Regions from separate parts of the Corallincola luteus genome, predicted to be linked through region 2. Evidence: predicted binding sites of a transcription regulator. Region 2 holds the regulator's gene; the other holds the start of a gene.
The links. Region 2 encodes FliA, which starts transcription of late flagellar genes. Its sites were predicted from a motif close to CTAAAGNTNNNNNNNNNNNNGCCGATA; they were not measured.
Positions count from the first base shown of each region.

Region 1: EZV61_RS03040 (HAMP domain-containing methyl-accepting chemotaxis protein) is a predicted target of FliA. The motif match lies at 6,201-6,227, and genes of this name have one in related genera.

Region 1 covers NZ_SJXE01000001.1:697,455-709,968, forward strand. Annotated here, with positions in the region: gene EZV61_RS03005 (NAD-dependent epimerase/dehydratase family protein) at 1-807, shown strand, start outside; gene EZV61_RS03010 (methyl-accepting chemotaxis protein) at 1,025-2,641, shown strand; gene EZV61_RS03015 (porin) at 2,695-3,891, shown strand; gene EZV61_RS03020 (type 2 periplasmic-binding domain-containing protein) at 3,904-4,311, shown strand; gene EZV61_RS03025 (SEL1-like repeat protein) at 4,385-4,681, opposite strand; gene tesB (acyl-CoA thioesterase II) at 4,829-5,695, opposite strand; gene EZV61_RS03035 (sirohydrochlorin chelatase) at 5,745-6,152, opposite strand; gene EZV61_RS03040 (HAMP domain-containing methyl-accepting chemotaxis protein) at 6,321-8,333, shown strand; gene EZV61_RS03045 (hypothetical protein) at 8,410-10,665, opposite strand; gene aceK (bifunctional isocitrate dehydrogenase kinase/phosphatase) at 10,778-12,496, opposite strand.
Region 2 covers NZ_SJXE01000001.1:1,222,195-1,234,708, forward strand. Annotated here, with positions in the region: gene flhB (flagellar biosynthesis protein FlhB) at 1-61, shown strand, start outside; gene flhA (flagellar biosynthesis protein FlhA) at 213-2,327, shown strand; gene flhF (flagellar biosynthesis GTPase FlhF) at 2,355-3,821, shown strand; gene EZV61_RS05410 (MinD/ParA family ATP-binding protein) at 3,814-4,686, shown strand; gene EZV61_RS05415 (RNA polymerase sigma factor FliA) at 4,691-5,407, shown strand; gene cheY (chemotaxis response regulator CheY) at 5,456-5,839, shown strand; gene EZV61_RS05425 (protein phosphatase CheZ) at 5,861-6,592, shown strand; gene EZV61_RS05430 (chemotaxis protein CheA) at 6,607-8,763, shown strand; gene EZV61_RS05435 (protein-glutamate methylesterase/protein-glutamine glutaminase) at 8,823-9,956, shown strand; gene EZV61_RS05440 (flagellar motor protein) at 9,949-10,692, shown strand; gene EZV61_RS05445 (flagellar motor protein MotB) at 10,695-11,651, shown strand; gene EZV61_RS05450 (ParA family protein) at 11,683-12,474, shown strand; gene EZV61_RS05455 (chemotaxis protein CheW) at 12,471-12,514, shown strand, end outside.

The DNA.
Region 1 (12,514 bases), 520 kb from region 2:
AGCATTGAGGAGGCATTGCCAGCTCATTGTGATGCCCTGTTCCATGTCGCCTCAGATACCAGTGTGTGGCGGCGCCATGATGACAGGCAAACCCGCATTAACATTGATGGCACGCGGGCGTTACTGAAAATGGCTGAACGGCAACGTATTGGCCGCTTTATCTATACTTCGAGTATTTCAGCTTATGGTTTTCATCAAGGCGTCATTAATGAGCAAAGCCAGAAGCTAGGTAAAAACAGCGGTGTTAACTATTTACATACCAAATGCTGCGCAGATCAAATGGTGATTGAAGCCGCTGGGCGTTTGGACACGGTGGTGCTCAACCCTTGCCATATTATGGGGCCGGGTGATCGACACAATTGGATGCAACTGTTTCGCTTGATCAAAACCAACAGGCTGCCAGGGATCCCTCCCGGCGGCGGCCCTTTCTGCCACGTGGCAGAAGTGGCACGTGCCCATATTTCGGCTTATGAGCAGGGGCGACGAGGTGAAAACTATATTCTTGGTGGGCAATACCATCAGATGAAAGAGGTCTGTGAGCAGATCGCAAAGCTTCAGCCGGTGCCACTGTCAGCCAAGGTCATCCCTGCATCATTCTTACTGCTGATTGGTTACTGCAAGCAGGCATTGGCAGCACTGACCAACAGGGAGCCAGATATTACGCCAGAAAAAGCTGCCATGGTGTCAAAAAAAGTGATGGCGGATAGCCATAAAGCAAGGGAGCAATTTGGTTATAACGATCAGGTGCCACTCACACAGATTTTGAGCGAAACTAACGACTGGCTCGTTGCAAAAAAACTTATATAGTCTTGCATTGTTAATAAGTGTGTCAGAAAATTTAACACTGTTTTGTACGGCTCGTCTTGGTTCACACTATTCCCCGTAACTTATTGCTTTTCCATCGATTTTTATCATATTTTCGAAATATTGCCTAATATTCTTAGGGTGGTTTGCCGATAGAGCTTTGAAGTTCTGAATAACAAATCTGTTACTGCTGTTAACGCAACGAGGTTGGGTTGTCTTTATGAATCTGCTTAAAACACTTTCTATTGGTAAAAAAATTGCCATCATTACCGGCGTATCGGTAGCAAGCTTTGTGGTGTTGCTATCGGTTATCAGTACCAATGTGAGTGATAACTCAGAACGATTGTCTGAATTGAAAGAACGTTTGTATCCGATCCTGCAGGAGGCTCAGTCGAGCGTTGTTGCCGTTAATCTAGTGGCCGAAGGGCTGAGAACGGCTGTGATGATTGGCGAAGAAGATATGTTGGAGGGCGCGGATGAACAGATGGCTGCGCTGAAAGCAAGTTTAGAGGTGTTGAACGGCTACGGCGCTGACAGTAAGGCATTAGCTGATATATCCAGAAATTTGAATAGCTATTTTAATAGCGCCAGAGCATTAGCCTTTGGCATGATTGAAGGCACAGTGTCGATGGAGCAGATGGCCTCCCAAGCCGCAGCCAGCAACGCTGTCCTGGAAAAACTTCAGAATCAACTTATCGAGTTTCGCAGCCAGGCGCAAATGGCTGTAGACGAGCGTGTTGAACAAGCGAATCAAGCCAGCCAATGGACCTTGGGCTTTTCTATCAGCCTGGGGGTGGCGACGGTCATTTTGATTCTACTGATTGGCTGGTCTGTGTCTGCCAACATTACTAAAGGGATCCGTCAGGTTAGTCGTTCACTAGAGGAAATTGCCAGCGGTGATGGTGACTTAACTGTCCGGGTTAACTATGACGGCAAAGATGAGTTGGCTGATCTGGTGAGCTACTTCAATCAGTTTGTCGACAAATTGCAGGGGTTGATCCGACAAACGGTGGATAGCGCGTCATCATTAGGTGATATGGCTGAGCAGTTATCTCGGGTCAGTGCACAGGCGAATGCCAATATCGCTTCTCAGACCAATGCGATAGATCAGACAACCGGCGCATTAAACGAAATGTTTGTCAGTGTTGGTCATATTGCAGAGCATGCGGCAGAGGCCTCTAATTCCGCATCGCAAGCCAGCGGTGACTCCAGTCAAGGACTGACATTGATGGAGGCAAGTGTTGGCTCTATTAACGAGTTGGCTGTTGAAGTCGAAAAGACAGCTGGCGAAATCTCTCGGCTGGAAAGCTACACCAGTAACGTTGGCAGCATTCTCGATACCATCCGCGGTATCGCTGAGCAAACCAACCTGCTGGCATTGAATGCTGCGATTGAGGCGGCGCGTGCCGGTGAACAGGGCCGAGGTTTTGCCGTTGTTGCTGATGAGGTGCGTTCGTTGGCGAGTCGCACTCAGGATTCAACGCAGGAGATCCAGCAGGTACTGGAAGAGCTGCAAAACGCGTCAAAGTCTGCGGTTGAATCGATGAGCCGGGGTACAGATATGGCAAGCCACAGCGTTGAGCAGGCAGAGCACACCGGAACATCACTCAACAGTATTACTAACCAAGTAGAAGCGATCTCTGGTCTTAATGACCAGATTGCGGCAGCAACAGAAGAGCAAAATCAGACGTCAGAACTGATACGCACTTATGTTGAGGAGATCCAACTGATGGCGCAGGACGCGATGAGTAGCACCTCTGAGCTGGAGGGCGTTAGCCAATCACTTGTGGATGTGAATGAACAGCTGTCGCAAGTGGTTAATCAGTTCAAGGTGTAGATAAACCATAGGTGCCGTTAGAGCGCCCATCCTATTTCCGTTTGGAGAATGAAATGAAACTAAAAGCACTTACCGTGTTGATAGCTGCGGTGTTGGCCGCGCCATCAGCATTTGCAGAAGATGATCAAGCGCGTATTGATAAGCTTGAACAGAAGGTCGCCGAGTTGGAATCTCAGGGGCAAGTTCATAGCTGGCTCAATCGTTTTAACGTCAATGGTTTTGCTACCGTTGGTATGGGGCGTGCAAGTAATGATGCTGGCTATGCCGACTATGACAACGACGGTTTTGACTTTGAAAATGACAGCATATTAGCGGTACAAACCACTTATGATGTTAATGATGAAATTTCTGCCACTTTGCAACTTGTGACAAGAGGCCGCCAAGATTGGGATCTAAAAGCCGAGTGGGCTTTTCTCTCCTATCAATTTAATGATGCTACCACTATACGTGGGGGCAAATTAAGACTGCCTTTGTATATGCTTTCCGATTATCTGGAAGTAGGTTATGCCTATCCTTGGGCAAGACCGTCGGAAGAGGTGTATGGCGTGATTCCGGTTTCTACTTTCACCGGTTTTGATGTTATTCACGTCATTGACTTCGATGAATCTGCTCTCACATTTCAGCCTATTTTTGGTGAGTCTACTGTTGATGCCGATGATAGTCGCTTAGGGTTGGAAACCAACTTCAAAAAGGTTTACGGCTTAGCAACGACTTATGATTGGGATGAGTTGACGTTACGTGCCAGCTATTTTCACTCAGAAACAGATATTGATCCGGTACCTTGGTTAGATGATAAGACCGGTGAGTTTTATGGCCTTGGTGCCAGATGGGATAATGGCGACTGGATGGTGATGGGGGAGTTTACCCGTATTGAAGTCGATGGCCAGTATCCAGATACCGACTCTGCATATATCGGTGCCACTTATCGTTACAATCAGTTTTCACCCTATGTAATGATTTCATGGGTTGAGAGCAAAGATAATGGTGAGCGTACCATCCCTATTCCTGGTGTGGTTTCTGCATTAGACGTTGAACGCGGAACAACCAGTGCAGGCGTGAGGTGGGACTTTATGCCGAACGTGGCGGTAAAGTTTGACCTGACTTATACCGATGATTTTGATGACACCAGTGGTGCTTTATCGGGGAACATCGGGACAATTGATATTCCAAGTGTTGGTCCTGTGCCGGTAAACACTGGCGAGTATGATGAAAGCTTCATCTACTCCGTGCTGATAGATGTGGTCTTTTAAGGAGAGTTGATAATGAAAAAATTATGGGTAGTTTCTCTCCTTTGCTTGGCTAGCTTTTCCGCACAATCTGCGGTCGTGCTTATCGGCAATCCTGCCGCTGACGAACTGTCTAAATCTGACGCCAAAAAGTTGTTTTTAGGTAAGATGAAAAGTGTTCCTGGGGGCGGCAAGGCGGTGTTGGTTGAACTGCAAGATGGTAACCCATTGCGTATCGAGTTTCATGACAAGGTGACGGGTAAAAGCGAGTCGCAGTTGCAGTCCTATTGGTCGCGTTTGATTTTTACCGGCAAAGCCAGTGCGCCAGCGCAGATGACCTCAATTGATCAGGTGAAACAAAAGGTAGCTGCGAATACGGGCGCCGTTGGTTACATTGATGAAGCGGATGTCGACGGAACAGTAAAGGTCTTATATAAACCGTGATGCCGTTTCGCTCTTAAAACAAAAACGCCCGCTTATCAGCGGGCGTTTTTTTCGAATCATTTTGAACAATGTATTACTTGTTCAAACGATCCAGCATTTTTTGTGCGCGCAGTGAACCTGCCGCTGCAGCTTTTTCGAACCAAACTTTTGCTTCGTCGTTGCTCTTTTCAACACACTGACCAACTAAGTACATGCCGCCCAGTTGATTCATTGCTGCAGCATCTTTGCTTCCAGCCAATTCATTTAATGTGCTAACCGCCGCGTCACAGTTACCTGCGCTAATCGCTTGCTTTGCGGTGGCAAGGGTATCCGCGTGAGCTGCGGTGGTGATAGATGCTGCGAAAACCAATGTCATGACTGCGCGCTTCATTACTACTCCAAAAAACGGTTAAGGGCTTAAAACGAGCGACATCATGTTAAAAATTGTGACGCTTGTCAAATAATTGTTTATTTGGTGAGCATGATCTCAATTAAATTTTAAGCATATATTGCCGAGATCGCGTTTGCGATCGTTGCTTTAGGTCGACTTGCGTTGGCGAAATACCCCTTCTTGCATCGTAGAGGCGACCAGTCGTCCTTGTGTATCAAAAAACTGTCCTCGTACGACTGCGCGTCCACCGCCGCTGGATGGGCTGTCAACGTGATAAAGCAGCCAGTCATCCATTCTGAAGTCGCGGTGAAACCACATTGAGTGATCTATGGTTGCCATCTGAATCGAGGGTTGCATAAAGCTCACGCCATGAGGTTGTGCCGCTGTTGGTAAAAAATTGAAATCAGATGCGTAGGCCAGCAAGTACATGTGCATGCGAGGATCATCTGGAAGAGTGCCGTTGGCTCGGAACCATACATCCCTCACTGCTGGCATTTTTTCTGGTTGCAGTGGGTTGAATGGCGTAGCGCTGCGCATCTCTATAGGCATTTCACAGGCATATTGATCGCGGATCTTTTCCGGCAATAGATGCAGATGTCGCTTTGCAAAGGCTTGTTGGGATTCCAGTTGCTCGGGCGCAGCTACGTTAGGCATTGTTGTTTGATGGTCAAAGCCAGCTTCTTCTTGATGAAAACTGGCCGTCATATAAAAAATGGGTTTGCCGTATTGAATAGCTTTGATACGGCGCGTGCTATAGCTGCGTCCATCACGGATCACCTCTACGTCGTAAACGATGGGGCGACTCGCATCGCCTGGTAATAAGAAGTAACTATGAAAAGAGTGAACTTTACGGCTGATATCGACCGTTTGCTTAGCGGCTGCGAGAGCTTGGCCTATCACTTGCCCACCAAAAACTTGAGGAAAGCCAAGGTCTTGGCTTTGTCCTCGATAAAGCCCCGCTTCTATCTCTTCTAATGTCAGTAAGGAGGTGAGTTGATCAAGTACTTGGGTCATGTCGCTGATAGCCTTTTCTGGTCATACCTCTGTATTTAGCGTTGTTTTATCACTGTCGGTCAAGGGGTTTCGCTGTTGCCATCAGTTCTATGACTAGCTCCGCCATTTGCCCTTGAACGGCTGCCAAGTGTGGAGCAAGCTTGATTGGCACTGAAGGATGGGCTCGCTGGCAGGCTTCTAGCTCTTCAGGGATATCTTCAACAACGTGTCGTCCTGCGGCCAGAAAATAGGGCATCACATCGATCTCTGTTGCTCCCAGAGCAATTAAGCGCTCAAAGCCCTCTTTTATTGATGGGGAGGCTAACTCCAAAAAGGCCGCTTCGCACAATGCGTAACTTTGATGCGCTGCGATGACATGACCCAGAGCGATCACTTCTTGGTTAGATTCTTGGCGGCGGCTGCCATGAGCTACGAGGAGCAGTGCTCTTTTCTGGATATTTTGGGATTGGGTTTGCATATCTGTCTCATTTATTTTATTTCAGTGCGCGATCTTCTTTCGAAACGTCTAAACTCTTATCCATAACTGTCGATAATAGTTAAGAAAATAGCGAATGATATAAGGAAGTAGTAAGTCGCAATACAGTCATCTAGCCCCTTTGGCCCTGTTTTATTGCTGAGTGAAAACATGAATAAACTATCAATAGTCCACCGCATCTATCTAGCTTTTGCTGTGTTGGTTCTGCTGTTTGCCATTGCCGGCGGCATCTCGTTTCTTCAACTGAATAGTGTGAAGTCGAGTTTTTCGTCTGTGACCAATGATGCCAATCTACTTACTGCAGATGCCAACCTCGCTAAGATCCATGTGCTTGACTTGAATCGGCTAGCGAACAATGTGGCTTTGAGCGACAGCACTGATAGTTTGAGCGCTACTATACAAGCTATTGAAGCTGAATCATCACGTTATCTTGCTAGCTTAGATCGCTTGGCGTCTCACGCCGATGTTTACGCTCATTCTCAAGTTTCAGATCAACTGGGTATCTTGAAAGGTCGCTTAGATGAGTATTCCCAGAGTGTAGAAATGATCCGTGAAAACCGTAGCAAGGTGTTGATAGAGAGCGATCAGATTGCAGAGGAGCGTAGCACTTTCCTTTATAAGACCTCTATCGCGAAGAAGGCTGTTAATTCGGGCAGTGCAAGTATGGCTGCGTATGATGGCTATATTCAAGGCCTATTGGATACCTTCAATTCGACTTTAGAGTTGATGGAGTTTATTACAACAAATCTGTTGGTGTCTGACGACATCGACAAGATGAATGAGATGTTGGATCGGATTAAGGTTAATGCGGTAACGCTTGATGATTACTATCTTTCGATTTTGGATGAAGTCGAGGGTTTGGATGGTAATGCCGATGTTAAAGATGGGATGGAACAACTGTTTTTCGCGGTTAATGATCCCAACGGAATTATTGCTCGACATATTGCTAATGTTAACCGTTCGAAGCAGGTAGCTGCCGCCCTCGATACCATGGCGGATGAGTTAGTTGGCGATCTTTTTCTCTATGATGACATGGTTGATTACAGTCAAGAGATCACCGCTAGAGCAGAGGCAAAAGCGACCAGCGCGGTGTCCACTACCATCACATTAACCTTGGTGACATTAGTCGGTGCAGTGGCGGTTGCCTTGGTGGTAGCTTGGTTAATGGGACAAGCGATCCGCGTGCCGCTCAACAAAGTGATGCGCGTGTTGGATCTGATGGCTTCGGGAGATTTCCGTCAACGTATTCAACATAGTGGCGGCGATGAGTTTTCTCAGGTGGCAGATTGGGTGAACAAGCTGACTGATAATATGAACGAAGTTATCGCTCGCTTGCGCGAGTCCTCGGCGCGTTTAACGCAAGTGGCGGCTGACAATAGCGATACCACTTTGCGTACCCGTGCGGCATTAGAGCGTCAGAATGCCGAAGTTCAAGGGGTTGCTGCTGCGATCACCGAGATGGAAAGTGCGGTGGCTGAGATCGCCAGAAATACCGATGCTAGCCGTGAGCGGACGCTGGAAGTAGAAACTGAAGCAGATGGTGGTCGCACTGTGATGGCAGAGAGCATCACTATCTTAGGTACACTGTCGCAACGTTTAGATGAGTCTAATTCGGTTATTCAACAAGTGGATAACCTAAGTGGTGAGATCAACAAGATCGTCGAAGTGATCACTGGAGTGGCTGATAAAACCAACCTGTTGGCACTCAATGCGGCGATCGAGGCGGCCCGAGCCGGTGAGCAGGGACGAGGCTTTGCCGTTGTTGCGGATGAAGTACGACAGTTGGCTAGTCAAACGGCCAGTTCAACCGAAGAGATCCAAAACATCATCGGTCAGTTGCAACGTCAAAGTAAGGAAGCAGTGTCTACCATGGCATCCAGTGTCGGTGAGATGAATAACACCCGTGACCATATTGAACATGCTAACCAATCAATGGAGCAGATCCAGGGCAGCATGTCTTCTGTACGTGATATGGCTAACTTAATCAGCGAAGCGGCGAGTCAACAGCAGTTGGCGGCTGAAGAGATCACTCGTAATGTGAATGTGGTCTCAGAGGTTTCCCATGAGAATTTTGAGGAGATTGAGAAGATCGCAGCCACCACGGAAGAGTTGAATACCATGGCGGCAGAGCAGGACTCCCTACTTAGTCGATTCTCGGTTTAGCACGCTTGTCATTAAAAAAGGCAGCTAGTCGATAGCTGCCTTTTTTGTTTTTCAGATGGCTTAGTGGTTAATAACGTTAATGGATTTCTTCGGTTTTGGCTTTGAAATTAATAATGTTATCCACGCTCGGCATGATAATCGGACGTAAGTTAGGCTGGCTGATAGCCAGTTTTTCCTGGCTCTGCAAACGCTGCCATCGCTGTTCATCAATTTGAGCTTCAAAGTAAACAGACCAACGATTAAGCCCCTCGCCACTGCCTTGGGTGCAAAGCCCCTGATCATTCGTGCCATGACTCTCTCTGACCGCTTGCAGCTCCGGTGGCATCAGGCAGGCATCAGCCATCAACGCTAAGGGTTGCCAGCGGATCTCTTGATTATGCACAAACGGATTAAACTTGTTGTCGCAGGCAGTTAGCGAGCTTTCAAAGGTATCTGCCAGTAGCATAAATTGCCCGGTTTGCTGATGCAGGTGTTGTCGCCGTTCATTACATTCTCGACTTTCTTCGGCAACATGTTCACGCAGTTGGCTGGCAAGAAAATCTAAACGCTGAAATAGCCCATCCGTAGTAAGGTTTGGGTGGGTTTCCGCTTCGAGCTGGTTGGATAAGGCAGCAACGGCATCTCGTAACTTGGCTTCGTATGTTGCCTTACGTTCACTATGGCGTCGCCACTGGATAGCAAACAAAGCACTCAGGATGAAACAAATAACGAAGGGTACACTGGCCAGTTGCGTGCTGAGCGCGGGAAACCAAAACAGAGTGACAGAGATGACGGCGAGAACGACTGAGCTAATCGTCGCCAAGCGTGTCGAGCTCAGTGATTGCTTACAATCCTTCATCTCAGCCAACCCTTGATCAATCTTATCAGGGAGTAATGCGGCTTGTTGTGATTCCAGCTTTAAACGCTGTTCGTCGTTTTTGAGCTGTTGCCATTTTGATTGCTGGTGTCTGGCTATCTGCTGCAGCAGCGTTAACTGATTTAACGCACTGTCTTTACTCAACTCATATTGTTGCCAGCTGGGCAACGGTTTGGCTTCTCTCGCTGCTAATAGTGGCTTTGATAGTTCATCGGTGCAAAATAGGGTGACTTGGTTTTCACTGCGAAATAGCGGTGATACCTCTTTCTGAATGCGAATATCGAGTTGACGAGTGAGTTGACTTACAAGCTCAGGACTAAAACTTTCACTGAGTGCCCTCACAGTACGATAGTAGTAGCTGTGATCCTGAACATAGAGGATCTTTAGGGCATCAACAGCCAGTTCGACATGATCATCATTGTGGCTAAGGCGGATGTCGCCGTCGCGAATAATTTTTTGTAGCGTACGACGAACCGTCTCGGCTAATACATCACGATTGGGATCCAGTTTCATTGCCATGCGCAGTTGGCGTTGACACTCATCGTGTTGATGAAGGTGGAAACTGGCGCGAGACTGGTGCAGAAGGCCTAGGCTGCGAAGCAGGTGATAGTCGTTGTGATATTGCTCGAGTTGCGATAGCAGCAGCTTTGAACGTGTATTGGCTTCGTCCAATATTCCCTGATCGCGATTACTTTCACTCAGTAAGCGTGATAACCAAAAGTTAGCCGTTAGGTGGCCATCATCTAGACTGACGATCCGGCGCAAATTGGCGATAGCACCTTTGCGATGACCAAATCCCAGGTTACGCATTGCCCAGCGAAGGTTTAATTTAAGGTTGGCACCGTCACTGGAAGCCAGCAGCTGTTCATCATCAGCCGGATCCGGGGCGTTGCCGAAAATAACTGCCAGCTGCCGTGCAAGTAATGGATTACCTGTGGCGTCGGTGTCGGGGGTTAAGCCCGCAACGTTCAGTAGGCTATTGCGGTTTTGCAATACCTGTTCATGGCTGTCGAGGTGCTTGCCGAGGATCCGTTCTATATCCTGGATGATTTCATCCGCAGAATGAGCCGAGCGAACCAGTGGACGGAGGTGATAATGAGCGCTGGTAGAGATACTGGGATCCGCGAGGGTGTCGTGCTCAGCGTTTTTGGCTCGCAATTTAACGTCGAGTACCGGTACGACTAAACGTTGTGCACCGACACTTAGATGTTGGTAGAGCGCAGATTCAGTTAGCGAACGCTTGCGTGGGGCAGCTTCCTGCTCCGGTTGACGATCAATGCTTAGCAACATAAACATGCCAGCATCCTTGATGTCGGCTAAGCTGGCTTTGCCTTGGCCACGGTTGTCCAGACGAGAGATCCTATATCCGCTATCGAATAGCGGACTGTCGCTGAAGTGGCGCTCTATGTCATCGACAATCACTGCGAGCGCATCATGATCGTAAAAGAGAATAATATTCGGCGCGATGGGGCTCATCACTCTAGTCCCTTAGTTAAGCTAATGGTCAATTAGAACGGCAATAAATAACGTGAAAAAAACCGTTTGCACATAATCTACCTGCTCACTGGGGATTGCAATAGAGGGGGCCTTATTCGCTGCTCAGTTCGCTCTTTTTATGGTTTTTAAAGCAGCAACTCTCCGGGTAAGGATAAAACTCTTCAAAGTGGCCGCGTAGTGATTTGGATTGCACCTGTTTCCACCAGTCGGCCTCGAATAAGTTGGGATGATATTGTTGAAGTACCTGCCGATGCTTAAGGTGGGTTGTTACAAAGGTCGCAAACTCTTCAGGAAATATGTCATTCTCGGCAACCGAGTACCAGGGCTCAGCTTGCATCTCTTGTTCTGGATACAGCGGTTCTGGAATGCGTCGGAAGTTACAATCAATGAGATAGCAAACTTCGTCGTAATCGTAAAAAATCACTCTGCCATGGCGAGTGACACCAAAGTTTTTCAGCAGCAGATCGCCAGGAAAGATATTGGCGGCAGCCATCTCTTTTATCGCCCAACCATAATCAATTAGCGCGGCATTCGCTTGTGATTCACTGGCTTGATCCAGATAGAGGTTGAGTGGCACCATTCGACGTTCGATATACAGATGTTTAATGATCACCAGATCATGGGTTTCAGTGATGCTACTGGGGGCTGTTTGCCTTAGTTCTGCCAATAAAGCATCACTTAAGCGGCGTTTAGGGAAGCGGAAATTAGCGAAGTCCTGCGTGTCGGCCATCCTGCCGACCCTATCATGCTGCTTTACCAGCCGGTATTTTGCTTTTACCTGTTGTCTACTCATCCCTTTGCTGGGGCCAAACTTGTCTCGTATTACCTTGAATACCACATCGAACGAGGGCAGGGTAAATACGCTCATTACCAGCCCTGGGATCCCGGGGGCAATATCAAACTGATCGCTACTGTGTTCCAGGTGGTGCAGGTAGTGGCGATAGAATTGGGTTTTGCTGTGTTTTAAGCAGCCGATGGCGCTGTACAGCTCCGCGTCACTTTTATGTGGCAGCAGATGGCGAAGAAAGGCCACTACTGATGAGGGGGCTGGTATATCGACCATAAAATAGCTGCGGGCGAAGCCAAACAGAATGCTCACCTGGTCACGCTCAGTTAACACGGCATCTACCATGACCCCTTCGCCTTCGCGATTGATTAAGCAGATGATAAAGGGGTGGCTGATATGTTCGCTAAACAAACGCCCCACCATGTATGCGCCTTTATTGCGGTAAAAAATCGGTTTGAGTATCTCAAGTGTTGGGATCCCAGGGAATCGTTCCAGCTGTTTTCGTAAGAGAACGGTGAGTTGTTCGATATCTGCAGCTTTATCGTGCCAGTTATCAATAAAACCACTGGAGCTTAGGATCTGCTCGGCGATGGTGCCGAGAGGCACCCCGACGAGTCGATAGTGGTGTAGTGGCGCATCTTTTTCTGGTGGTGGGCCGCCGGCCCAGACAAAGGCATGGGGGGGAGTTAAGAATTGATGATGGAACATCTTGCCGTAGGTGGAGTTGTAGAAACTCTCGGCTAACTCGCGACAAGGACTGTTGACGGTTTGCTGTTGGTAGCTTTGTTTAATGGCACGCCATAGTTCTACCTCTAAGCAGTCTTTTTGCTTACGCAGTTTGTTGGAAATCTGTGCAACACGGCCATCATAGATCTGCAGCCGCTCTCGTGACGCGACCTGCACACCTAGCCAATCGGCGTTGACAAAGCGTTGGCCAGATTCCCTGGTGATACTCAAAAAACGGTCGTAGCAAAGGTTAAAGCTTTCCAGGATCTGAGCGGCTAATTCGTCGGGCAGTGCCATCAATAACACCTTGTGGTA
Region 2 (12,514 bases):
CGGGAAAAAGCCTACGCCTCTGCCAAAAGAGTTACCTATCCCGGATGAACTAAAGCATTAATGTCGGTCATTCTATTCACCGCTTAATACGCTTTTTCGCCTCCGTGCTGTTTTATTCCTCTTCTATTCTAGCGCTCATCTCTTAATTGACTTAGTGCTGGCCTGACTCTTGCAGAATCAGTCCTAGAGTCAATTTTGTGTCGCAGTGAGTTATGGATCTTAAAGCAACATTAGGCAGTCTGGATTTTCAACGGGTACGTCAGATCCAAGGGATCGGGGCGCCGATTATTGTATTGGCAGCGTTGGCCATGGTTGTGTTGCCGATGCCTGCACTGCTGCTGGATATGCTGTTCTCATTCAATATTGCGCTGGCGTTGGTGGTCTTATTAGTCACCATCTATACGCTGCGGCCGTTAGAGTTCGCCGCTTTCCCTACCGTACTTCTGGTAACTACTTTACTGCGTTTGGCGTTGAACGTTGCTTCAACACGAGTGGTGTTATTGCGTGGTCATGAAGGCCCTGACGCCGCGGGTAATGTGATTGAGGCGTTTGGCTCTGTGGTGATTGGTGGCAACTACGCCGTCGGCCTGGTGGTGTTTGCCATTCTGGTTATTATTAACTTTGTAGTAGTTACTAAAGGCGCAGGGCGTATTTCTGAAGTAAGCGCGCGCTTTACTTTGGATGCGATGCCCGGCAAACAGATGGCTATTGATGCCGACCTGAATGCCGGTTTAATCAGCCAGGATCAGGCAAGAACTCGACGGGATGACATTGCCCGTGAAGCAGACTTTTATGGCTCGATGGATGGTGCCAGTAAGTTCGTTAAAGGTGATGCTGTCGCCGGTATTCTTATTCTATTTATTAACGTGATCGGCGGTTTTATCATCGGTATGGTGCAGCATGATCTGGCGTTTTCTGAAGCGCTAGAGATCTACACCCTACTGACTATCGGTGACGGTTTGGTGGCGCAGATCCCTGGGCTGCTCCTCTCTATCGGTGCCGCCATTATGGTGACACGTCAAAGCGCCTCGGCTGACATGGGGCAGCAAGTGTTGTCACAGATGTTTGATAACCCGAAAGCGCTGATTATCTCCGCTGGCTTACTGTTCCTGATGGGCATTGTACCGGGCATGCCCCACCTGGCTTTCTTAACGCTGGCGTTTGCTGCGGGCGGTATGGCTTACCTGATGCACCGTCGCCGGGCCGCTGCAGCACTTGCGGAAGCCGAGGCGGCAGCCAAAGCTGCCAGCCCAGAACAGCAGGCGGCTGCCGCCGCGGCAGCGCCGAAAGAGTTGGGTTGGGATGATGTTCGCCCAGTGGATATCATTGGTCTGGAAGTGGGTTATCGTCTCATTCCGCTGGTTGATAAAGGCCAAGGTGGTGAGTTACTTAATCGTATTAAGGGCGTGCGTCGTAAGTTGAGTCAAGAACTTGGCTTCCTCGTGCCCGCTGTGCATATTCGGGATAATTTAGATCTGCCACCAAATACTTATCGCGTGTCATTGATGGGCGTTTCTGTCGGGGAAGCGGAGATCCGTCATGATTGCGAGATGGCCATCAATCCAGGGCAAGTGTTTGGTCGTGTCGATGGTATCGACACAAAAGATCCGGCCTTTGGCCTAGAAGCAACCTGGATCTCACCTGATCAGCGTGAACATGCCCAAACACTCGGATATACCGTGGTTGACGCGGCAACGGTTGTCGCCACACATCTGTCACAAGTGTTGACCAACAATGCCGCAAGCTTACTGGGTCACGAAGAGGTGCAGAATCTATTGGATATTCTCGCGAAAAACTATCCGAAGCTGGTTGAAGGTTTGGTACCTGAAATGTTGCCGTTAGGCCATATCGCCAAGGTACTGCAAAACCTGCTGAATGAAGGTGTGCCCGTGCGAGATATGCGTAGCATCATCCAGACGTTAAAAGAGTACGCGATGAAGAGTCAAGATCCTGACGTCCTGACTGCGGCTTGTCGAATCTCTCTTCGTCGGATGATCTGCCAAGAAATCAATGGGATAGACGAAGAAATGCCAGTTATCACATTGGCGCCAGAGTTGGAACAGATGTTGCACCAGTCTATGCAGGCCGCCGGAAATGAAGGTGCAGGTATTGAACCTGGGTTGGCCGAGCGGATGCAGGGGGCTTTGATTGAATCAGCCCAGCAGCAAGAATTGGCAGGGCAACCAGCCATCTTACTGACCTCAGGGATCCTTCGCTCAACGCTATCGCGTTTTGTGAAGAATACAATTCCTAGCCTGCGAGTGCTGTCGTATCAGGAGATACCTGACGACAAGCAGATAAAGATTATCTCGTCTATCGGACAGTAGAAGTTGCCTGGCAACGGAGAGTAGGACATGAAGATTAAGCGTTTTTTTGCCAAAGATATGCGCACAGCATTAAACGAAGTTAAAGCAACCTTGGGTGCGGATGCTGTCATCATGTCCAATAAGAAAGTGACCGGTGGTATTGAAATTGTTGCTGCCGTTGATTACGACGCCGCGAAAAAGAAAACTGAAAAAGCAGCGCCGGCGGCAAGCATGGAAGGTGAGCCATCATTCGCCAGCTTACGAAACAAATTGAATCAGGTCGCTCGTCAGCAACCGCCAAAGCCAATTGCTGAAGCGCGTATTCATAAGAAGATGCCAGAACAGGAGCCTGTAGCGGATTCCCTCCAGGCACTGTTATCTCGTCAGAACAAGTCAGCCATGTCGCCAGAGGCATTATCGTCAGCTGATGAGTCAATGCCGCCTATGGGTGCTTCTGCACAACGGCCATTGGCTTCGAGACAAGCGCCGCAGCCCATCGGTCAACGTAACGAATTTGAACGTTCTGCAGCGGCGGCTTCATTGCGACCTCAGTCGCCTTCTCGTGGCAGCAATAATAGTGACATGGAGCAGATGAAAGCTGAGATGGCGCAGCTGCGTAAACTTCTAGAACACCAACTGTCTGGGTTGATGTGGCAAGAAGTTGAGCGTAGAGAGCCAATGCGTGCCATGCTGGTTAAACAGCTTAAAAGCATGGGGTTTGCTGATGAACTGGCAGACCAACTGGCCTGCTATATTCCCGAAGATATGGCCGGGCATGAAGCATGGCCTAAAGTTCAACAGCTGGTCGCCGACCAATTATTGACTAATAATGATGAAATCATGCGTGACGGCGGTATTGTTGCCCTGTTGGGACCAACAGGGGTTGGTAAGACCACGACTATCGCCAAAATCGCTGCGCGTTATGCGATGCAATATGGTGTGGATCAGGTGGCGTTAGTTACAACAGATACCTACCGTATCGGTGCTCATGAGCAGCTGTCGACTTACGGTCGTATTCTTGGTTGTCCGGTAAAAGTCGCGAAAGACGCTGATGAGTTAGCAAATGTATTACACCAGTTGCGTCATCGCTCATTGGTATTAATAGATACCGCGGGAATGGGACAGCGTGATACTCGTTTGACAGAACAGTTGCAGACATTGATGAGTAATAGTGAGCATCAGATTAAGAACTATTTGGTGTTATCGGCAACGGCTCAGCGACAAGTATTACAAGAAGCCGTTTCTCACTTCCGTCGCATACCGCTGGCAGGTTGTATTTTCACCAAACTTGATGAGTGTTTGAGTTTAGGGGAAATTCTAAGTGTTACAATTCAAAACGCTTTGCCAATCGGGTATCTTACCGATGGACAAAGGGTTCCAGAAGATATTCAGGTCGCAGATCCTGCATATCTTGTGACGAAAGCAACAGAGCTGATGGAAAGTAATAGCCAGGGTGAGGGTTATCTCTGGACAACCGATGCATTCAGTGAGATGAATTCTGAATTATATGATTAATGAGTTTTCCGACCAGGCGAGTGGTTTAAGAAAAATGAAGCGCGCTCAGATGGTAAAAGTAATTGCCGTCACCGGTGGTAAAGGTGGCGTAGGCAAAACGAATGTGTCGATCAATACCGCAGTGGCCATGGCCGAACAGGGAAAGCGGGTATTGGTGCTGGATGCCGATTTAGGCTTGGGTAACGTAGATGTGATGCTAGGCCTGCGGGTGCAGCATAATCTATCCCATGTGCTTTCTGGTGAAGTCGATTTGGATGACATCCTGTTGGATGGTCCCAAAGGTATCAAGATCGTTCCAGCCTCTTCTGGCACACAATCAATGGTTGAATTGTCGCCAACGCAACATGCTGGACTGATCCGCGCGTTTAGCGAATTGCGGACGGAGTTTGATGTCCTGCTTGTTGATACTGCGGCAGGTATCTCTGAGATGGTGTTGAGTTTTTCTCGCGCAGCTCAGGATGTCATGGTGGTGGTTTGTGATGAACCCACTTCAATTACCGACGCCTATGCGTTGATCAAGCTATTAAGCCGCGAACACGGCGTGTTCCGTTTTAAGATTGTCGCCAATATGGTGAGAAGCTTGCGGGAAGGTCAGGAGTTGTTTGCTAAACTTACGCGAGTCACGGATCGTTTTCTCGATGTCGCATTAGAGTTGGTTGCGACCATTCCTTTTGACGAAAACGTGCGTAAAGCGGTACGTAAGCAACAAGTGGTAGCTGATGCGTTTCCAAAATCTGCTGCATCTATTGCTTTTAGAACCTTGGCAGCCAAGGCTGTGAATTGGCCGATTCCATCACAACCGACAGGCCACTTAGAGTTTTTTATTGAACAATTGCTACAGAACCCTGAATTAATCGAAGAATAAACGCGTGAATAAAGCCGCGGCCTATATCGCAGAGCAGCGCCAAACGATTGTTGAGCAACACGCTGGTTTGGTAAAGCGTATCGCGCACCACCTCAAAGGGCGTTTGCCAGCTAATGTACAGCTGGATGATTTGATCCAATCGGGCATGATAGGTTTGCTGGAAGCCAGCAAAAACTATGATGGCACCAAAGGCGCTAGCTTTGAAACCTTTGCCGGGATCCGCATTCGTGGAGCCATGCTCGATGAGATCCGTAAGGGTGATTGGGCCCCTCGTTCCGTCCACCGTAACAGTCGGCGTGTTGCTGATGCCATCACTAGCTTGGAGCAAGAGCTCGGTCGTGATGCATTGGACACAGAAATCGCTCAAAAACTTGATATCACGGTGCAGGACTACCATCATATTCTTAACGAAGTAAGTACAGGGAAGATCATAGGCTTAGAAGATCTCGGTGTATCCGATGATGTGATAAGCGGAGATCAGGATACGACAAGAAGTCTGCCTTTTGATGGCATAGAATCAGAGCGTTTTCAAAGCGCTCTTGTGACCGCCATCAAAAGCCTACCAGAGCGGGAAGCGCTGGTGTTATCGCTCTACTATGATGAAGAGCTAAATCTGCGAGAAATTGGGGAGGTACTGGACGTGAGTGAATCACGTATCAGTCAAATTCACTCGCAGGCGATGCATCGGCTTAAAGCCAGAATGAAACATTGGACTAGCTGACCAACATTGTGTTGCGTCACAGTCACGTAAAGCTCACTGGAGGGCGTCTTGGATACAAGCATGAAAATTCTGATCGTTGATGATTTCTCAACGATGAGGCGCATCATCAAAAACCTGCTGCGGGATCTGGGTTTTAACAACACTCATGAAGCCGATGACGGCAACACTGCGCTGCCTATGTTACAGGGTGGTGATTTTGATTTTGTTGTCACCGACTGGAATATGCCAGGCATGCAGGGGATTGATTTATTACGTGCTATTAGAGCTGACGATAAGCTGAAAAGCTTACCGGTACTCATGGTGACAGCGGAAGCGAAGAAAGAACAGATCATCGCTGCTGCTCAAGCCGGAGTAAACGGTTACATCGTGAAGCCTTTTACAGCCGCTACGCTGAAAGAAAAGCTCGACAAGGTTTTTGAGCGTCTGGGTTAATGCGGTGCAAAGGGGAGCTTTATGGCTGATTCAAATCTGCCAAGCTTAACGCTTGAGCAGGCTAAACACTTGGTTTCACTCCTAGAAGAAGGGGAAGAAGCGAAGGCGCAGCAGTTACTTTCAACGTCGCATCCGGCGTTCTCCAGCGACCTGTTTTCCGAGGTCGGCAAACTCACACGCCAATTGCATGACGCTTTGCAGGATTTTCAACTTGATCCGCGCTTAGGTAAGTTGGCCACTGACGATATTCCAGATGCGACACAACGATTAAATTACGTTTTAGAGAAAACTGAAGATGCGGCTAACCGCACGATGGACGCCGTGGATGCCAGTCTGCCCATCGCTGATCGTATGCATTCAGAGCTTGCCAAGCTAATGCCATCATGGAAATCCTTGATGGAGAGGCAGATAGAGCGGGGTCAGTTCAAAGAGTTGTGCCATAGTCTTAATGATTTCCTTGAATCTGCCGAAAAGGACTCAGATGTACTTAGAGAACGTCTGACCGAGGTTCTGATGGCGCAGGATTTTCAGGATCTAACCGGACAGGTAATACGGAGAGTCATCGAATTAGTAACAGAAGTTGAGGACAACCTCATTCATCTGCTGAAAGTGTTCGGTGCTCCAGAGAAAGTGGAAGAAACCAGTGCATCTCAAATTGAGGCTGAAGGCCCGATAGTTGATGCAGCAGAGAGAGAAGACGTAGTCAACGATCAAGATGATGTTGATGATCTTCTGTCCAGTCTCGGATTTTAAGGGGAAAGCCGCCCATGGGGTTTGAAGTTGATGAGGAAATCCTCCAGGACTTCCTGGTAGAAGCCGGTGAAATTCTCGAACAACTGCAAGAACAGTTGGTCGATTTGGAAAACAATCCGGAAGATTCTGACCTGTTAAATGCAATTTTCCGTGGCTTTCACACGGTAAAAGGCGGTGCAGGATTTCTTTCGTTGGCTGAACTTGTGGATGCTTGCCACGGCGCAGAGAACGTTTTTGACGTATTGCGCCAAGGAAAAAGACAAGTTACCCCAGAGTTGATGGATGTGATCCTTCAAGCGTTGGATAGCGTCAATGAAATGTTTGGTCAGGTTCAAGGTGGTGAACCCCTCACAGCCGCTGACCCTGAGCTATTACACGAGCTGCATCGTCTCAGTTCGCCTGAAGGTGCAGAAGCCCCTGCTGAACCCGAATCTGAACCTGTCGTTGAAGATGTCGTGGAAGAGCTCGCCAATGACCCTGAGGTGGTTGAAGCGGAGCAGCATCGCGCGGAAGGTGGCATTGATGAGATTTCAGATGATGAATTTGAAGCCTTATTAGATGAGCTACATGGCCCAGGTGGTGGCCCTACCGTTGAGTCCGCCGCACCATCGGCAGATGATGGCGATATTACCGATGATGAATTTGAAGCGCTATTAGACCAGTTGCACGGTAAAGGTCAGCACAGTGGTCAACCTGATGTACCAGCAACACCAGCTTCGGACCCTGCGCCTGCAGCTGGTGATGATGAGATCTCGGATGACGAGTTTGAGGCGTTATTGGATCAGCTTCATGGTCAAGGAAAGGGGCCAACCCTAGAGGGGGCCGCTCCGGCAGCGCCCGCAGCGAAGGCACCAGTGCAAAAACCTGCACCGACACCGAAACCTGAACCGGCGAAGCCTAAAGCGGAGGAAGCCGCGGCAAAAGCACCCGCCAAGCCGGCGGCGAAAGCTCCCGCAGCGGCAGCAAAACCTAAAGCGCCAGCTAAACCTGTGACACCTCAGGCGGAAGCCACGGTTCGTGTTGATACGGCGAGACTCGACCAAATTATGAATATGGTCGGTGAGCTGGTTTTAGTACGTAACCGTTTGGTGAGTTTGGTCGGTGCTAGTCGTGATGACGAAGACCTGGCAAAAGCGGTAGCGAACCTTGACGTTGTGACTGCCGATTTGCAGGGCGGCGTGATGAAGACCCGGATGCAACCGATCAAGAAAGTATTTGGTCGTTTCCCCCGGGTTGTACGAGATCTTGCCAGAAGCTTGAAGAAAGAGATCAACCTGGTACTGGAAGGGGAAGAAACCGATCTAGATAAAAACCTAGTTGAGGCGCTTGCAGATCCTTTGGTGCATCTGGTGCGTAACTCCGTCGATCACGGCATTGAGATGCCTGATATTCGTGAGGCCTCTGGAAAGCCACGTTGCGGTATAGTGAAGCTGACAGCTTCACAGGAAGGTGACCATATCCTGTTAACCATCGAAGATGATGGCGCGGGTATGGATCCAGAAAAACTCAAGCAGATCGCTATTTCCCGTGGGGTACTGGATGAAGACAGTGCCGCCAGGATGTCCGATAACGAAGCTTATAATCTGATTTTTGCTCCGGGCTTCTCAACCAAAGTTGAGATCTCAGATATTTCAGGCCGTGGCGTGGGTATGGATGTGGTTAAAACCAAGATCACCCAGCTAAATGGCTCTGTTTATATCGATTCGGAACGGGGCAAAGGCACCACGTTAGAGATTAAGGTGCCGCTAACGTTGGCGATTTTACCAACATTAATGGTGGTTATCGGCAAACAGACATTCGCGCTGCCGTTGGCTGCGGTGAATGAGATCTTCCACTTGGATCTGACGAAGACCAACATGGTCGATAGCCAGCTAACTATCATTGTTCGTAACAAAGCGATCCCGCTGTTCTACCTTGACGAGTGGCTGTTGGTTGGTTCAAAACCGCCAGCGAGAAGCGGCAACGGACACGTGGTGATTGTTCAGCAGGGGACGCAGCAGATAGGTTTTGTTGTTGACTCTTTGATTGGGCAGGAAGAGGTAGTGATCAAGCCTCTCGGCGCAATGCTGCATGGCACACCGGGAATGGCCGGGGCAACAATTACAAGTGATGGCGGTATTGCACTGATCTTGGATGTGCCAAGTCTGCTTAAAAATTACGCAAAAAAATAACAGTGAATTGATAGGTCGCCGTTAGCATTCTAGGCGGCCGATAAGGCGAGTAGGTATTCATGGCCATTAAAGTACTGGTTGTCGATGACTCCAGTTTTTTCCGTCGCAGAGTCAGCGAGATCCTTGAAAAAGATCGAGGATTAGAGGTTGTTGGAAGTGCGAATAATGGTAAGGAAGCAGTCGCACAAGTAAAGAAATTAAAGCCTGATGTGATCACCATGGATATTGAGATGCCAGTAATGGATGGTATCTCGGCCGTGAAAGTGATTATGGCGGAAAACCCCACGCCGATCCTGATGTTTTCTTCTCTCACACAAGAGGGAGCTAAAGCAACACTCGACGCTTTAGACGCTGGCGCAATGGATTTCCTGCCGAAAAAGTTTGAAGACATTGCCAAAGACAGAGACGAGGCTGCGAGCTTATTACAGTCTCGGGTGACTGCTTTGGGGCGTCGCCGGGCTATGCCTGCGCGCAGGGCCGCTCCAGCACCAACACCTAGCGCTGGCGGTCGTACGCCCGTCACGCCACGGCCTTTGGCAGGAAGAACACCATCGGTAACCGCTTCAACTGCAAGCAGTGACGCCCGGCGCTCACTGCCAGCGAAACGCAGTGGTAAACGATATAAGTTGGTGGCCATTGGCACATCAACCGGTGGCCCCGTTGCACTTCAAACTATTTTGACCAAAATTCCTGCCAACTTTCCACAGCCGATTATTTTGATCCAGCATATGCCGGCGTCCTTTACCGGGGCATTTGCTCAGCGTTTAAACTCGATTTGTAAGCTGAAGGTGTCAGAGGCTAAGGATGGCGACGTACTGCGTCCCGGACATGCCTATCTAGCACCCGGCGGCAAACAGATGTTAGTGGAAGGGCGCGATAGTAATGCCCGGTTGCGCATTATAGACGGTGGTGACAAGGTCAATTACAAGCCCTGTGTTGATGTCACTTTTGCTGCTTGTGCCAAGGTTTTCGGTGGTGACGTGTTAGCTGTCGTGTTGACCGGGATGGGGGCTGACGGTCGTGATGGCGCACGTTTGTTAAAGCAGAAGGGCGCCAAAATATGGGCGCAAGATGAGAAAAGCTGTGTGGTTTATGGCATGCCGCAGGCGGTCGCTGCCGCAGGCTTGTCTGAAGCCTCTATCCCATTAGATCAATGCGCGGAGCGCATCATCGTGGAAGCGGGGAATGGATAAACTCACCCTTGTTGGGTTTGTTGTTGCGCTGGTTGCCATTATTGGCGGACAGGTATGGGAAGGTGGCAGTGCATTGTCATTGCTCCACGGGCCTGCTTTCTTAATCGTCTTTGGTGGCACTTTGGGTGCGGTGATGATCCAAACGCCATGGCGACAATTTGTACACTCCTTTGTTTTGCTAAAGTGGATGATCCTTCCACCGCCAGAGCAGCATCCACGTCTTGTTTCTCAGCTGCTTGCTTGGTCTGAAGTCGCACGGCAAAAGGGCTTCTTAGCACTGGAAGATGCTTTATCGAAAGAATCGGATCCTTTTACTCGTAAGGCATTGATTATGTTGATTGATGGAGAAGAGCCTGAAGTGATCCGTGACGCGATGGATACAGAGATTATTTTGTATCGAGAGCATATGTTACGTTCTGCCAAAGTGTTTGAATCTATGGGAGGTTATAGCCCCACCATCGGCATTATCGGCGCTGTTTTGGGTTTGATTCAGGCCATGACGTTTCTTTCTGATCCGAACGAACTTGGCAAAGGGATCGCAACAGCGTTTGTTGCCACAATATATGGCGTGGGTTTCGCTAACATCCTCTTTCTGCCGATCGCCAATAAGATACGTGCTTTGGTGCATTCGCAAGTGTTAGGCAAAGAGATGGTAGTGGAGGGGATCCTGGCGCTTGCTCAGGGAGAGAATCCACATCGGATAGAACATCGGTTACTCGCCTTTGTTCCGCGCTGATTATGTATCGTTATCGTCGTCGCCACCTTACCGAAGACCATGAAAACTTAGATCGTTGGTTGGTTTCCTACGCCGATTACATGACGCTAATGTTTGCCTTCTTTGTTGTGCTCTATGCGATGGCAATGATTAATAACGAAAAGTTTGAACAGCTATCCGATAAGCTGGGTGAAGTTTTCAGTCAGCAAAAAGATCCTGGCACAGGTGTACCTGGTGAAGGACTGCTAGATGAATCGAAGCATGCAGATACCCCTCTCTATGGTGAGAGCTTAGTTGACGCTAAAGGGTCAAAGCTGGTTGACGCCGACACTGAGCTGACAACGCTAGACAAACAGCGCACCGGTACGCCACTGAGTGAATTGGAAAACCAGTTAAACGAAGCGCTACTTCCTGTGGTTGAAAGTGGCTTAGCTGATGTTGAGATAGATGGCGACTGGTTGATCTTAGAGCTGCGCAGTGGCTTGTTATTTGCCAGCGGCTCTGCCGGTTTAGGCCCGAATGCTCAGCCTGTGCTCTCCTCCATCTCTGATACACTTTCTCAATCGGCCAACTATATTCGAGTGAGGGGATTCACTGATGATCAGCCAATTCGTAACGAACAGTTCTCTTCCAATTGGGAATTATCTGTTGCTCGGGCTACATCAGTGCTGCGCTTGTTGGAGCAGCAACTGGATCCTGAAAGGCTGGCGATAGAAGCTTATGGCCCTTATCAGCCAAAAGTATCGAATGATACGGCGCGTGGGAGAGCGGAAAATCGTCGCGTAGTGATTGCTGTCTCTAAGTATGCCTGGACTCCTGAGATCCAAATCGCTAATGAAATTCTCATAGCGGACGATGATATGGATACGCAAGGTGCAGATACGCCAGCGGCGGATACTCAGAGCGATGAAAAACGTAGCAAGATACGCTTTATTCGGCTACCGAACGGCGCATTGCGTATTACCACGCGTGATGATTGAACAGAATTAGGTAAGGTTGGGAGTAGTCAGATTGAAGATCTGGACAATCGCAAATCAAAAAGGCGGCGTTGGTAAAACAACGACTGCGATCACTCTCGCTGGGATCCTGGCTGAGCGGGGTCACAATGTGCTGCTTATCGATACTGATCCCCATGCTTCATTGACCTATTACCTAGGAATTGATGCCGAATCTCTGGATATAACCACCTATGATCTGTTTCTTGCTGGCCGTGCTGTTAAGCGTGAAATGGTTGAAGCTGCACGTTTAAAAACGCCGTTTGAAGGGATCGACTTACTGCCTGCGACCATGGCGCTGGCGACACTAGACCGAAAATTTGGTCAGCAAGACGGAATGGGGTTAGTGCTAAGGCGCGCTCTGTCTTTAGTGGAAGACCAATATGATTATGCACTGATTGATTGCCCGCCTGTACTGGGGGTGCTAATGGTAAATGCACTTGCTGCCTGTGATCGTATTTTGATCCCGGTGCAGACTGAGTTTCTTGCCTTAAAGGGCTTGGAGCGCATGGTTCGCACTATGGAGATCATGCAGCGCAGTTGTGACAATCAATTTAAGTCAACCATAGTACCAACCATGTACGACAAGCGTACCCGCGCCTCATTGCAGGCGCTGGAGCACTTAAAGCAGCGACACCCCAATGAAGTGTGGAATGGGGCTATTCCTATTGACACCAAGTTTCGTGATTCTAGCCTGCATCATCGACCACCCAGCATGCACACGCCACACTCTCGCGGTGTGATTGCCTATAAAACCCTGCTGAATTACCTGCAGCAGGTGGGTACTGCCTCCCAGGATATGCCATGAAGGATTTCCTCAGCGCTACAGAGCGCACCATGGCAGAGTA